DNA from 4 places in the Empedobacter sp. R132-2 genome. Region 4 is predicted to be linked to each of the others. Evidence: riboswitches for the same ligand, from Rfam matches in the RefSeq annotation. Region 4 holds a riboswitch; each other region holds the start of a gene.
What was found. Region 4 has a riboswitch for S-adenosylmethionine ahead of HXZ69_RS12490 (homocysteine S-methyltransferase family protein). Riboswitches for the same ligand answer to the same signal wherever they lie in the genome.
Positions count from the first base shown of each region.

Region 1: it holds a riboswitch for S-adenosylmethionine, as region 4 does, so the genes downstream of both, HXZ69_RS04375 (TonB-dependent receptor plug domain-containing protein) here and HXZ69_RS12490 (homocysteine S-methyltransferase family protein) in region 4, are expected to answer to the same signal.
Region 2: it holds a riboswitch for S-adenosylmethionine, as region 4 does, so the genes downstream of both, HXZ69_RS12645 (hypothetical protein) here and HXZ69_RS12490 (homocysteine S-methyltransferase family protein) in region 4, are expected to answer to the same signal.
Region 3: it holds a riboswitch for S-adenosylmethionine, as region 4 does, so the genes downstream of both, HXZ69_RS10625 (hypothetical protein) here and HXZ69_RS12490 (homocysteine S-methyltransferase family protein) in region 4, are expected to answer to the same signal.

Region 1 is NZ_JACAGG010000004.1:137,627-141,444, forward strand. It holds gene HXZ69_RS04375 (TonB-dependent receptor plug domain-containing protein) at 1-2,208, opposite strand, end outside; SAM riboswitch class I at 2,262-2,365, opposite strand; gene HXZ69_RS04380 (aminotransferase class IV) at 2,424-3,023, opposite strand; gene HXZ69_RS04385 (aminodeoxychorismate synthase component I) at 3,007-3,818, opposite strand, start outside.
Region 2 is NZ_JACAGG010000033.1:16,775-20,592, reverse strand. It holds gene HXZ69_RS12650 (helix-turn-helix domain-containing protein) at 14-1,501, shown strand; gene HXZ69_RS12645 (hypothetical protein) at 1,559-1,804, opposite strand; SAM-I-IV-variant riboswitch at 1,848-1,947, opposite strand; gene HXZ69_RS12640 (ABC-F family ATP-binding cassette domain-containing protein) at 2,016-3,818, opposite strand, start outside.
Region 3 is NZ_JACAGG010000022.1:32,171-35,988, reverse strand. It holds gene HXZ69_RS10635 (Y-family DNA polymerase) at 1-664, shown strand, start outside; gene HXZ69_RS10630 (LexA family protein) at 665-1,123, shown strand; SAM-I-IV-variant riboswitch at 1,168-1,262, shown strand; gene HXZ69_RS10625 (hypothetical protein) at 1,312-1,551, shown strand; gene HXZ69_RS10620 (hypothetical protein) at 1,597-2,004, opposite strand; gene HXZ69_RS10615 (type I restriction-modification system subunit M) at 2,228-3,787, shown strand; gene HXZ69_RS10610 (restriction endonuclease subunit S) at 3,777-3,818, shown strand, end outside.
Region 4 is NZ_JACAGG010000032.1:15,084-18,901, reverse strand. It holds gene HXZ69_RS12495 (homoserine dehydrogenase) at 1-585, opposite strand, end outside; SAM riboswitch class I at 710-808, opposite strand; SAM riboswitch class I at 1,254-1,352, shown strand; gene HXZ69_RS12490 (homocysteine S-methyltransferase family protein) at 1,396-2,394, shown strand; gene metH (methionine synthase) at 2,382-3,818, shown strand, end outside.

The sequences.
Region 1 (3,818 bases), on a different contig from region 4:
AGCATCCGTCACCACTTTTCCCGTGTGTTCTTGGATACTTCCCCAAGGATATCCATCTTTTGTCACTTTTCCGAAATACGTGTTACGCACCATAAAATTGAATCCAGAAATTGCATAATTCAATCCTAAAGTTACTTTTGTTTTTGGACTTAATGATTCGATAATATTGACTTGATCAGAGCCAAAAAATTCTTCCGTTGGAATTGTTAAAGCTGTTGGAAAATGATAACCGACAATCTTTGTTTCATTGATATTTCCTGATAAACTTGCATTCAATTTTCCTCGACCTAAACGTGTATCATAGGAAATCACTAAATCCAAACCTTTGGTTTCTGTATCAATTGCATTCGTAAAAATACGCGCTGTCGCTACATTATATTTTTCTAAAGCAGGATCTGTGATATCAGAAGTTAAGACAATTCGGTCATCAACTTTTATAAAATATCCATCCAATGTGATGAATAATTTTGAAGTCGGACGAAATGTTAAACCTAAACTTGCATTGATTGATTTTTCTTCTTTCAATTTATCCAAACCAATTTCTCTCGACAATTCAGACTCATTTTGGATAATTCCTTTTGTAACCAAAACTTGATCTCCATTATCATTCAAGAATAAATCAGTATATGAATTACTAAAGTATTTTTGTTGTAAAGAAGGCGCTCTAAATCCTGTTGAAATTGCTCCACGAACCGAATATCCTTTTGCGTATTCATATCGCATCGCTAATTTTCCGTTGATTGTACTTCCAAAATCTGAGTAATTTTCGAAACGTCCAGCCAAATCAGCCGTAAAATCTCCAAATTTCAATTCTCCATCTACATAAGCCGCAACTGAATGACGATCACCTTTTACAGCATTTAATGGAGAAAATCCTACAAAAGATTCAGATCCAGAACCTGTGTAAGAAGCTTCATCTCCTGCTTCGATTTTATATTGTTCAAAACGATATTCTCCTCCAAACGCTAAGCTAACATTTTGATTGATTCGTTTCGAAAAATCTAAATTGACTGTATTTTGTAAAAATTGATGTTTCCCTGCATAAAAATCGGTTGGAGAATTTAAACCTAATGATTGATTAATTGAATTTTCTAAATCATATTTGAATGAATTTAAACCAAAAGTATTACTCAAGTCAACTTTCCATCCATCATATGAATAACGTAATCCTGTCGAATTTGAATAATCATTTACATTAGATTTTAACGTTGCTTGAAAACCATTTGGATAAATTTTTAACGCATCTTCAGACAATTCGCTTGGCAATCTTCTAAAACCGAATCCATTTCCTTGGCGTAATGAAACGCCTCCAAATGAATAAAAATCTAATCGATCATTAATCGCCGTTTCAGCATTTACAAAAAATTGTTGATTTTTGATTGCCGCATCTCCAATTTGAAATCTAAAATCTTTTCTCGAAAGTCCTAAAGCAGCAATTTTAGCATCATCCGCAGCTCTTGCTGCATCTGGATCATCTGCAAAATCGTAGGCGAAATTATCTCCAAAAATATCTAAATTATGATCTTTTGAACGATTCGTTTTCTTGCGCTCACTTACAACCGCCGAAAAAACAATTGAACCTGATTGTCCTAATTTCGTTCCATAACTTCCGTTAAAATTATACGTTTCACCATCATTTCGAGAAGTCTGACCATACGTCAAAGACGCGTCACCTCCTGGTTTAGATTTCAAAACAATATTTACAACTCCCGCAATCGCATCAGAGCCATATTGCGCAGCCGCACCATCACGTAAAACTTCAATTTTATCGATCGCCGAAATCGGAATTGCACCTAAATCTGTTCCTACAGAACCATTCCCTACCGTATTTTGGTAATTCACCAACGAAGTTGTGTGACGACGTTTTCCATTAATCAAAACCAAAACCTGATCTGGTCCCATTCCGCGCAACGTCACAGGATCGATATGCTCCGTTCCATCGGCAGATGATTGACGAACCGAATTAAAAGAAGGAATAACCACATTCAAAATATCATTTACACTCAATTGAGGAGAAGACGTTTTCAATTTCTCAACATCGATAATATCGACAGGAACTGACGAATTAACCACCGTTCTTTCTGATGTACGACCACCGATTAAAATAACTTCGTTAAGATTTGTTTCCTCCTTTTCAACTTCTTGAGCGAAAAGTGTAGATGCGCAAATAAATGCGAATGAAGCAAGTAAAAATTTGTTTCTTTTCATTTTTAATTTTCATAAAACTTTCAAGAAACCAACAGATAAAAGTGAAATACTTTTACTCATCTTTCCCTCTAATAGGTTGGATTTAGCACCTTAGATTATAAGTCATCTGGTTGCTAAGGTTTCACAGGGCCAATCCCTCCACCTTTCTTGATAAGTTATGCAAAGGTAATGTTAAAAAATGAAAATGCAAATAATACTCTATCATTTTTATAGAGTTATTGAATTAACAATGAAATATCTAACTCTTGACTTTCGTCCAAATTCATCATTGCATTGATTCGTTTGAATGATTTGAAGTTAACTAGATCTGAAACCTTTATATTTTTCTGAATGATTTCGCCTGATTGCAACAAAGCTTCTCTCATTGTTCCTTTCAACAAAAAACTTCGCGGCGTGATCCATTGAGAACCGTCAAAAAAAACAATATTCGAATAAATACAATCGGTAATATAATTTGATTTCACCAAGACCAAATCATCTGTTTTTGATTCTTTTAAATACTCATCAAAAAACCAACGATCTAAATATTTGTAGGAATAATCAATTTTATTTTCGATCTCAAAAAGTTGAATACTTTCAATTGGTTTGATTTGATACGGTTGAAATTCTACCGATTGAATTTCTCGATCATAAACAATTCTAACTTTATATTTTTCATCCGTTAAATCTGTTGGAAACTTAATAATTTCGTTCAATAAAATCGGATTGATTTCAGTAAAATTATCATTTCTTGTTCGATCAAATCTCGCTTGATGAAATTCTAAATTTCGAAGTTGTTTATTCACACAACAAATCGATTCAATAAATTGGAACATATACTTTCTGAATTAATTCTTCGTATTCTGCTTTCGCTTTGCTTTTTGCCGTTATTCCTCCTCCACTCTTGAAAAACAATTCGCCTTGATTATTTTCAATAAAACGAATCATCACAGCACTATCAAGATTTTTTCCATCAAAAACACCAAAAACTCCTGTATAAAAATTACGATGATACTTTTCTGCTTCTAAAATAATTTCGACGGTTTTCTTTTTGGGAGCACCGCAAATAGAACCTGCAGGTAAAAGTTGATCGAAAATCGTTCCTAAGTTTTGGTAATAATCATCGTTCAAATCACCTTTTATCTCAGAACTCACTTGCAAAAGTGTTGCATCATTTGTCTTCACCTCATCCATGTAGCGATAATTTGTTACCTCAACATTTTCTGAAACAAGACTCAAATCATTTCTAATTAAATCGACAATTGTAGCATGTTCGGCAGCTTCTTTTTCATCATTCAAAATAAGTTGCTTCGCATTTAGAATCGAGGCATCAATGGTTCCTTTCATTGGATTTGAAAAGATTTTTTGAGCTTCAATTTTCACAAAACGTTCGGGAGAAAAACAAACAAATTCGTCTTTATATTTCAATTTATATTTTGTTTCAGAAAACTGAAAAATATCATTCAAAGACAAATCAGTTTCAATTTTTGTTGGAAGCGTTAAATTCGTTAAATATGAATTTCCAAACAAAATATTATCGTGAACATAATTGAATTTTGGCAAATATTCGTCAAAGGAAATCGGGAATTTATTGAATTTAAAATCTTTCTGAAAAGATTCTTTTTTTGTTG
Region 2 (3,818 bases), on a different contig from region 4:
TTTTGAAAAAATTATGCAAGAAGAATACATTAAATTAATTTTTGGGTTAAAACTAAAACAAGTTAGAACGGCTAAAGATTTGTCATTGTTTAAGTTATCTAAGCTAACTGGACTTTCGAAATCGTATTTGAATGAGATCGAAAAAGGTAAAAAATATCCAAAAACTGATAAAATTGTTGCTCTTGCCGAAGCGTTGGAAATTCCTTACGATGAGATAGTTTCATTAAAATTGGATAAAAATTTAGCACCAGTCGCTGAGATTTTACAATCAAATTTATTACAAGAAATTCCTTTGGAACTCTTCGGAATTGAAGAAAGAGATTTAATTGAGATCATTTCTAACGCACCAATGAAGGTAAATGCATTTATTTCTACGTTGATTGAAATAGGTAATAATTACAATCTTACGCGCGAAAGTTTTTTCTTGGCTTCGTTGAGGTCTTTTCAGGAAGCAAATGATAATTATTTTCCTGAAATTGAAAAATCAGCAAAAAGTTTTTTACAAGAATATTTGATTGAATCTGAAGATTTTGTAAAAAATGAAACGATGGAAGAAATTCTGAAAGAGGAATATAATTATACCATTCTTTATGAAGATTTCACTTCTTTAGGAGGGAAGGATTTAGCGAAATTGCGTTCTATTTTTATCAAAGAGAAAAAACTTTTGTATATCAATATCAATTCTGATAATGATCAAAAACGATTTATTCTGGCGAAAGAATTAGGCTATAATTACCTTGATTTGAAGGAGCGTTTGTATACATTTTCGTGGGCAAGTTTCGATAATTTTGATCAATTGTTAAACAATTTTTATGCATCTTATTTTGCTGGAGCGTTGTTGTTACCAGAAGAAAAATTGTTGAAGGATATGCAGAATTTGTTTGCTATAGAGCATCATGATTTGTCTAAATTTCAAGAAATTCTTGGAAAATATACCGAATCTCCTGAGACGGTTTATCAACGAATGACAAATTTGTTACCCAAACATTTTAATATTCGTGATTTGTTTTTCTTGCGTTTGTCAGCAAAAGTTGGCTCAAATTCATATAAATTAACGAAAGAACTTCACCTTAATCAACAACAATCGCCACAAGCAAATGAAACGGATGAGCATTATTGTCGTCGTTGGGTTTCGTTAAATGTTTTGAAAGAATTGGAAAAACATCAAGATGATCATCATGAGATTTCTGCACAAATTTCGTTGTATCCGTTCAATAATAATCAAAAATATTATGTAATTTCTTCAGCAACGAAAGATCCATTCAATCCAAATTATTTAAGAAGCGTAACGATAGGTGTGTTGTACAAATCAGCACAACGTAAAATTAAATTTATGAATGACCCATCAATTCCTGTAAAAGAAGTTGCGGTTACATGCGAAAATTGTGGGATGAAAGATTGTGCAGAACGTGTTGCTGAACCAATTCGTTTTGAAAAAGATATCCGAAATAAACGATTAAATGTTACGATTAATGATTTTATAAAAGAGCAGAGTAAGTAATATTGTCTACCATAAAATAAAAAGGAAAACTTGTTTCAAGTTTTCCTTTTTTTATGTTTAATCTAAATATTCTAATCTATTTTCAATTAATATTACATAATGTTGAAGCGAAAATGTGTTTCCTCTTTCTATGGTTGTGCTATCAAAATTACGGTATTGTAATTCGTCAAATAATGTTTTGACATAACATCTTCTTGCAGAATTCCAAGAACTGTTTCCTACATTTTGATTAAAGCGATCGACTAATTCGTTGTCAGTTAATTCACGGAATAATACGACAAATTCATTTTTTAGATTTTCCATTGTTTTAATTTTTTAATGATAAAAACAACAGGATAGAGTGGAGAATAACCTTTTATTTTGGCGTTTGCCCTCATTCTATACCACCGTAGCGTGGTTTTGGCTCGGTTGGTGTTCTGACTTTTCAGAAACTCCTGATGATTGATAGAGTAAATGTAGGAATAAATTTTTAAAACAAAAAAAGGAACTCAAAAAAAGTTCCTTTTCAATATTTTTATTCGCTTAATTCTAACCAACGAAATTCTTTTTCTTCTAATTCGTTTACAATTTTTTGAAGTTCCTCTCCAATAGTTGCGATTTTGTCATAACCTAAATTTGGGTCGGAAAGTAAATTCGTTAATTCTTCTTTTTTGGCTTCAAGAATTGGTAAAGATTTATTAATTTCTTCTAATTCTCGTTGTTCTTTAAACGATAATTTTTTTGGTTTTGTCTCTACAACTTTCTCTTTCGATTCAACTTTTTCCTGAATAACGATTTCTTTTTCAATCTTTTTATCGTCAGTTACAGGCTTGTTTTTATTCTCGATGTGATATTCTGTATATGTTCCCATATAACGAGAAATTTTTCCTTCGCCTTCAAAAATCATCAATTCATCGACCACCTTATCCATAAAATATCTATCGTGGGAAACAACTAATAAACAACCTTGATATTCTTCTAAGAAACTTTCAAGAACCGTTAAAGTAGGTAAATCTAAATCGTTTGTTGGCTCATCAAGAATCAAAAAGTTAGGATTTTTGTACAAAATTGCTAATAATTGCAGACGTTTTTTCTCTCCACCACTCAACTTTGAGATGAATGTATGTTGTTGTTCTGGCGTAAATAAAAACATTTCTAAGAATTGTTCTGCACGCATTTCTTTTCCATTAGAAAGAGGGAAAAAATCTGCAATATCTTTCACAAACTCAATGACACGTTCGTCGCCTTTAAATTCTATTCCATCTTGTTTAAAGTGTCCGATATTTAAGGTTTCTCCACGTTCAATTGTTCCAGAATCCATAGTTTCGATTCCTTCTAACATTTTTAAGAAAGTGGTTTTTCCAACACCATTTTTTCCGACTAAACCAATTTTTCCACCACGAGCGAATATATAAGAGAAATCATCTAAAATTTTCTTTTGACCAAATGCTTTCGAAACATGTTCCATTTCGATGATTTTTTGACCCAAACGCGTCATCACCATTTCTAATTTTACTTGTTGATCGACAATTTTATGTTTAGCCACTTTTTCAGTATCATAAAACGCATCAATACGAGATTTAGACTTTGTTGTACGCGCTTGTGGTTGACGACGCATCCATTCAATCTCTTTACGATAAAGGTTTTTCGCTTTGTCAATTGTCGCATTTTGATTTTCGATACGCAATGCTTTATTCGTAATATAAGTTTCGTAATTTCCCGAATGTACATACAATGTTTTGTCCTCCATTTCGAGAATTTTGGTACAAATTGCATCTAAGAAATAACGATCGTGCGTAACCAAAATCAATGTTTTGTTTTCTTTGTTCAAGAAATATTCAAGCCATTCCACCATTTCAATATCCAAATGGTTGGTAGGCTCATCCAAAATCAAAAGAACATATCCAGTTTCGAAACTTAAATCAATCAAAAATTTTGCTAAAGAAATACGTTTTCGCTGACCTCCAGAAAGTTTTCCAATTTTTTGCTCCAAGAAATCAATCTTCAATTTTGATAAAATTTCCTTGATTGTTGGTTCAACTTTCCATGCATCTAAAACATCCATTTTTCCCATTAAATCAATTAAATCAGGATTTGTTGGATCATTTTCGATCATGTTTTCATATTGACGAACAATATCTAAAACTTCATTCGAATGATTGAAAATATATTCTTCACTTTTTAAATTTTCGTCAAAGTCATCACTTTGATCTAACATCAAAATTTTAACACCTTTATTTGGGCGAACTTCGCCAGAATCAGCCGTTTCTAATCCAGCTAAAATTTTAAGTAAAGTAGATTTCCCACTTCCGTTTTTTGCTACGAATGCGATTTGGTC
Region 3 (3,818 bases), on a different contig from region 4:
TGCATATGATTTCACCTTGCTTGAAGATGAATACATCAAACGTAATTTCTCCATCGTCGAATTGCGTTTGAAAAAAGAATTATTAGGCGAAAGCGTTTTAAAATTAGATGAAGTTCAACGCAAAAAATCAATTGCGACCACTCGTAGTTTTGAGAAAACAATCAATGATTATGAAAATCTGAAAGAGCGTGTTTCTACTTTTGCTGTTTCTTGTGCCGAAAAGCTTAGAAAAGAACAATCTAAATGCAACATTATTACTGTTTTTGTGATGACCAATCGTTTTGATGAAAAGCAATCATTTGTTTCAAACTCATTAAGTACAACCTTAGATTTTGATTCGAATTCGAGTATCGTTTTGTCCAAATCTGCTTTATTTTTATTGGATAAATTGGTTCCTGCTGAAGGCAAAGTTCCTGATTATAAAAAAGCAGGCGTTATTGTTTCCGCAATTACGCCCGATAATCAAGCACAGATGAATTTATTTCATACAGAATCTCCAAAACATAAAGCGTTGATGAGTGTGATGGATAAATTAAATGCGAATTATGGCGATCATATGCTAAAATTAGCTTCGCAAGATGTTCGTAGAAAATGGAAAATGAAGCAAGAACGTTTATCACCTTGCTACACAACAAGATTTACAGATATTTTAAATGTTTATTAAATGGTACATTTTATTCAAGTTCCCAAATTCTCAGAAGAGTTAATCAATATCCCTATCAAAACAGATGGTGAAAAACGATTTGTTCAATTTTTTGGTGATGTTTCAGCAGGTTTCCCCTCTCCTGCTGCTGATTTTGTACAAAATAATATTAGTTTAGATGAAATTTTACTGAATCATCCCGAAGCAACTTATCTTAATCGTGTGGGTGGCGAAAGTATGTATCCTGAATATCTGAAAGGTGATTTACTTATCATTCGATCTGATATCGAACCCAGACATCATGATGATATTGTAGTATCGGTCAACAATTCCGAATATACTTTCAAACGTTATGATGCCATCAACAAACAATTGATTTCTCTTAATCCGAAATACAAAAATTGTATTCAATTACAAGATGAAGATGTTGTCATTATTTTGGGAGTTGTAACTGATTTGGTGAGGCATAAGAGGAATTAAATTAATTTTGAATATTAAATCATAATTAATACTTTTATAAAAGATTCAATCATCAAGAGTACATTAAGTACACCAACCGAGTTTAACAAACCACGGTGGTAAAGCGATGAGGGCTGTTCAGTCAAAAAATTGTCACTCTCTAAATTCTTAATGATTGATACTGTTTAATAAATTAAAGTATCAAAACAATGGAAAATTTAACTGAAAAATTTGAAAAAAACTTGATTTCACTTTCAGATCAAGAAGTAATTAACTCCTTCAATAAAGAGGTGGGTAATACTGGATGGGTAGCTGCACGAGCTCACTTTCTAAAAGCACTAACTAATCAATTCGAATCAAGAGAAATTGACTATTCAATCATTAAAAATGAAAATACAATTTCTTTCGCGAAAAAGGTTTTACTAAAGGAAAAAAAATTACACTATTAAAAAACATGAGCCGATTAGCATAAATAATCGGCTCATTTTATAAATTTATAACAATTCGTAAAGCTTTACCTCTCCTCCATTTTTTTCTTCGTAACTATTCGCCCAAGTAAAATAATCATATTCAATTTCTGACCAACTATTAGCTTCATATTCGAACCCATAGTTTAGGTTTACTTGATTCAATTCAATCGAAACGTGTAACCGATCTTTGTCTTCAAAATCAATTGATTTATCAAACAGCGTATTGTTATTTAGTTTTTTTAGTACAAGTTCAACCAAATTATTTGGATTATAATTTTTCAACATATCATCTAACATTATTTCGCCGACAATTACAAGGTCTAACGCTTCATTGAAACGATACAAAACCCAGTAATTTTTTAATGATTGAACTTGATCGATTTCAAAATCAGAACAGGTACAAAACGTGACATCAGAATAAACTTGACACATCAATTTAAGTTTTGATAAATATACTTTTTTATTTCAAAAGCTTCTATCCTATTCTACCTTTTTATTCGTTGTTTATTATCATAGCGTCTTATTTTGTCGCTATACTTCATTATATTTGAAAAAAAAGTACAAATATGGTTTTACGTAAAGTTTTATCCCTTAATAAGACTTTATTTGCAGTTATTGTATTTGTATATTTACAACAAAGAATTGATAAACAATTATGGCTAAAAAAGTACAAACCAAAAGTACAGAAGAAATCCTTTGGGATGCAGCAAATAAATTACGTGGTTCGATAGAACCGTCAGAATATAAACACGTGGTATTGAGTTTAATCTTCTTGAAATTTGCAAGTGATAAATTCATCAAACGCAGAGAAGAATTGATTGCAGAAGGTAAAGAAGCCTTCTTAGAAATACCCGAATTTTATCAGGCTGAAAACGTATTCTATCTTCCAGAAGAATCACGTTGGACGTACATCATCGAAAATGCCAAACAAGAAGACATTACCTTAAAAGTTGATACTGCACTTAAAACCATAGAACGTACCAACAAATCATTGGAAGGTGCGTTGCCAGATAATTATTTCTCAAGATTGGGATTGGATCAATCTAAGTTTTCGGCTTTATTGGATACCATCAACAACATCGATACGCTTCGTGATGAAGCCCAAGATATCGTGGGACGTGTGTACGAATATTTCTTAAGCAAATTTGCTATTGCCGAAGGAAAAGGAAAAGGTGAATTCTATACGCCGAAGTCGATTGTAAACTTGATTGCTGAAATGATTGAACCGTACAAGGGAAAAATCTATGACCCTTCTTGTGGTTCGGGTGGTATGTTTGTGCAATCGTTGAAGTTTATTGAGAAACACCAAGGAAACAAAAAAGACATTTCCATCTACGGACAAGAGTTAACGAATACCACATTTAAACTGGCTAAAATGAACTTAGCCATTCGTGGGATTTCTGCCAATTTAGGAAACAAAGCGGCCGATACATTTAGTGACGATCAGCACAAAGAACTGAAAGCCGATTACATCATGGCGAATCCGCCGTTCAACTTAAAAGATTGGCGCGCTGAAAACGAATTAACGGATGATCCACGTTGGACAGGTTACGAAGTTCCTCCAAAATCCAATGCCAACTATGCGTGGATTTTGAACATGATTTCTAAACTTTCCCAAAACGGTGTAGCTGGTTTTATCTTAGCGAATGGCGCTCTTTCGGGTGGTGGTGAAGAATACAAAATCCGTAAACAAATTATAGAAAACGACTTGGTAGAAGCAATTCTGATTTTGCCAGGAAGTATGTTTTATTCTACCGATATTAGTGTTTCTATGTGGATTATCAATAGAAACAAATTAGAACGTACTGTTGAGTTAAATGATGTTACAAAACATTATAGAGATAGAAGAAATGAAGTCTTATTCTTTGATTTAAGAAGAGAGGGAGTTCCTTTTGAAAAGAAATTTATCGAATTTGATGAAGTTACAATTTCTAAAATTTCACAAACCTATCATGATTGGCAACAAAAGGATTTTGAATCAACCTATCAAAATATTGAAGAGTTCTGTAAAAGTGTTCATATAGATGAAATTCGTAAGAAAGATTATTCTTTAGTTCCTAGTAAATTCATTGACTTCAAAAACATTGAAGAGAATTTCAATTTTGATGAAAAAATGAATGAAATTAAAACAGAACTATCATCTTTATTTGAACAAGAACAAACTTTAAAGAATGATGTAGTAAACGTATTTAAATCATTAGGTTATGAATTATAAACGACTTGGTGATTATATCATTGAAAAGGTT
Region 4 (3,818 bases):
ACTCGACGCATCAAAACCTTCTACATCAGCCGTTGGATCAGCTTCTGCAAAACCACTTTCTTGCGCTGCTTTTAAGGCATCTTGATACGACTCATTTTCATTCGCCATTTTCGTCAAAATGTAATTTGTTGTCCCATTTACAATTCCAGATACATAATTCAATAAATCGTTATCAAAATATTCTTCTAGATTTCTAATAATCGGAACTGACCCGCAAACAGAGGCTTCATAAAGAAAAGAAACATTGTTTTGTGCTTGCAAATCCAATAATTCTTTGTGATGATCTGCAATCAATTTTTTATTTGCACTTACCACATGTTTACCTTTATTGAACGCTTTTATAATGATATCATGTGCCGCATCAGCATCCGAAATTAACTCAACAACAACATTTATTTCATCGTCATTTAAAATATCATCCGCATTAGTCGAAAATAATTCAGACGGAGCATTTCTAGATTTAGAATTATCTTTAATTACAATTTTTTTAATTGCAGCATTCAATTGTGGTTTTTCTTCCAATACCTTGTAAATTCCTTCTCCTACAACTCCAAATCCGAACAATCCGATATTTATTTTTTTCATTTATTTGTTTTGTTTTTAATTATTTACCAAAGAAAAGTGAAGAAAAAAAATGGTTCAATCGCATAAAAACAATTGAACCATTTTGAATAAAGAATATTATTGAAGATTGGTTTACAGTAGTTTTTATTCATCTTTCCTATAAGGATGGATTTAGCACCTTGATTCATTAATCAGGTTGCTAAAGTTTCTTTGGGCCATTTCCCTCCACTTTTCTTGATAAAATGTAAATTTTAATGAACTATTTCTGAGGACAAATTTAGGCGAAAGAATTCTATATATCCAAATTAATTTCATTTCTTTAATTTAATATTTTCCGTAATTATAGATAAAAATACACAAATAATGAATTTTATTCTATAAATATTTATAGACAAAAATAATTTTCTAAAAAATACAATTAAAAGAAAAAACAAATCTTAATAATTTTTAATAAAACCCTATTTTTATTAAAAATATTCTAAAAACTACAATTTTCAATAACTAATTAAAATATTATTTCTTTAAAATAGTAATTTTAAAGAAATATTTTCTAAAATAAATTTCAAAAATGACCTATTAGAGATTTTGAACTATTTCAAACAAAAATTATTTCTATGAACCAAGTTTCGAACTCGTTTTTTTCAATCTTGATTTTTTTATTCTCAATACTTTAAATAATTTTGCACATAGCTTTATAAAGAAAGATGGAGGGAATAGGCCCGTTGAAATCTTAGCAACCCAAAGTATAGTTGGGTGCTAAATCCTACTCAAATAGAGAAAGATAAGGACTTACCTCACACTTCTTCCCATAAGGCTTTTAAAATATTTAGAATGAAATTAGACGATATACTAAAAGAGCGTATTGTTATTTTAGATGGTGCAATGGGAACGATGATCCAAAAGCACAATTTACAAGAAGAAGATTATCGTGGAGAACGATTCAAGGATTTTCATACTTCTTTAAAAGGAAATAACGATTTATTGGTTTTAACCCAACCTCAAATCATAAAAGATATTCACCGAGAATATTTGGCTGCTGGTGCAGATTTAATCGAAACAAATACGTTCAATGCCAATATTATTTCTATGGTTGATTATGATATGGTTGATTTGGTTGATGAATTAAATTACGAAGCCGTTCGCTTAGCAAAAGAAGCTTGTGAAGAGTTTTCTACCCCAGATAAACCTCGTTTTGTAGTTGGATCTTTAGGTCCAACCAACAAGACAGCCTCTATTTCGCCACAAGTAAATGACCCTAGTTATCGCGATGTGGATTTTGATTTATTGGCAAATGTATATTATCGTCAAGCAAAAACAATGTTAGAAGCTGGTGCAGATATTTTACTTGTCGAAACTATTTTTGATACTTTAAATGCAAAAGCAGCATTTTATGGAATTCAAGATGCGATAGAAAAAACAGGAATCAACGTTCCTCTAATGGCTTCTGGTACAATAACAGATAAATCTGGACGTACACTTTCTGGACAAACAACAGAAGCTTTCTTGATTTCATTAGAACATATTGATTTAATTTCAGTTGGGTTAAATTGTGCTTTAGGTGCAACAGATTTGATTCCATATTTAGAAGTATTAGCCGAAAAAGCACCATTTTATGTCAGCGCATACCCAAATGCTGGTTTACCAAACGCTTTCGGTGGATACGATGAAACTCCTGAAATGATGCGAGATTTTATCAAACCTTTCTTAGATAAAAAATTGGTTAATATTTTGGGTGGATGTTGTGGAACTACACCAGATCATATCAAATTGATGGCAGATTTAGCAAAAGAATACGAACCTCGAAAAATTAGTGAACAATGTCAGGCGTAAAAATTCAACTTTCTGGATTAGAACCTTTAATTGTACGAGAAAATTCAAACTTTGTAAACGTTGGCGAACGTACAAATGTAACTGGTTCTAAAAAATTCTTGCGATTAATCAAAGAAGAAAAATTTGAAGAAGCACTTCAGGTTGCACGTGACCAAGTGGATGGTGGCGCGCAAATTATCGATATCAATATGGATGAAGGTATGCTTGATGGTGTAGCTTCTATGGTAAAATATTTGCGTTTGATTGCTTCTGAACCTGATATTTCGAAAGTTCCAATTATGATTGATTCTTCGAAATGGGAAATTATTGAAGCTGGTCTAAAAAATGTTCAAGGTAAAGCGATTGTCAACTCAATTTCTTTAAAAGAGGGAGAAGAATTATTTATCGAACATGCGAAGAAAATTAAACGTTACGGTGCTGCAACAGTGGTTATGGCGTTTGATGAGAAAGGTCAAGCGGATAATTATGAACGTCGAATCGAAATCGTAAAACGTTCGTATGATATTTTGGTAAATCAAGTAAATTTCAATCCAAGAGATATCATTTTTGATGTGAATATTTTCCCAGTTGCAACAGGAATGGAAGAACATCGCCGTAATGCCATCGATTTTTTTGATGCAACAAAATGGATCAAAGAAAATCTTCCGCATGCGTTAGTTTCGGGTGGAGTTTCGAATGTTTCATTTTCCTTCCGTGGAAACAATGCGGTTCGTGAAGCGATGCACACGGCGTTTTTATATCACGCCATTAAACACGGAATGGACATGGGAATCGTCAATCCAGAAATGATTGAGATTTACGATGATATTCCAAAAGATTTATTAGAACACGTTGAAGATGTTTTATTGGATCGACGTGACGATGCAACAGAGCGTTTGATTGATTTTGCCGAACATCTAAAAGGTGTTACAAAAGAGAAAAAGAAAGATGATGCTTGGCGCGAATTACCTTTAGAAAAGCGTATTGAAATTTCTTTAGTAAAAGGAATTACAGAATTTATTGACGAAGATACTGCAGAAGCTTTGAAAAAAATTGGTTCGCCATTACGTGTTATTGAAGGTCCTTTGATGGACGGAATGAACGTTGTTGGAGATCTTTTCGGAAGCGGAAAAATGTTCTTGCCTCAAGTAGTTAAATCGGCTCGCGTAATGAAAAAATCTGTTGCTTATTTAACGCCATTTTTAGAGGAAGAAAAACTTAGAAATAAAACAGACAAAGAGCCTTCTAAAATCTTAATGGCAACTGTAAAAGGTGATGTTCACGATATCGGAAAAAATATTGTTTCAGTCGTTTTAAGCTGTAATGGTTTCGAGATTATCGATTTAGGCGTAATGGTTTCTTCTGAAACAATTTTAGACGAAGCGCAAAAAAATAATGTCGATGTGATTGGTCTTTCTGGATTGATTACTCCATCCTTAGATGAA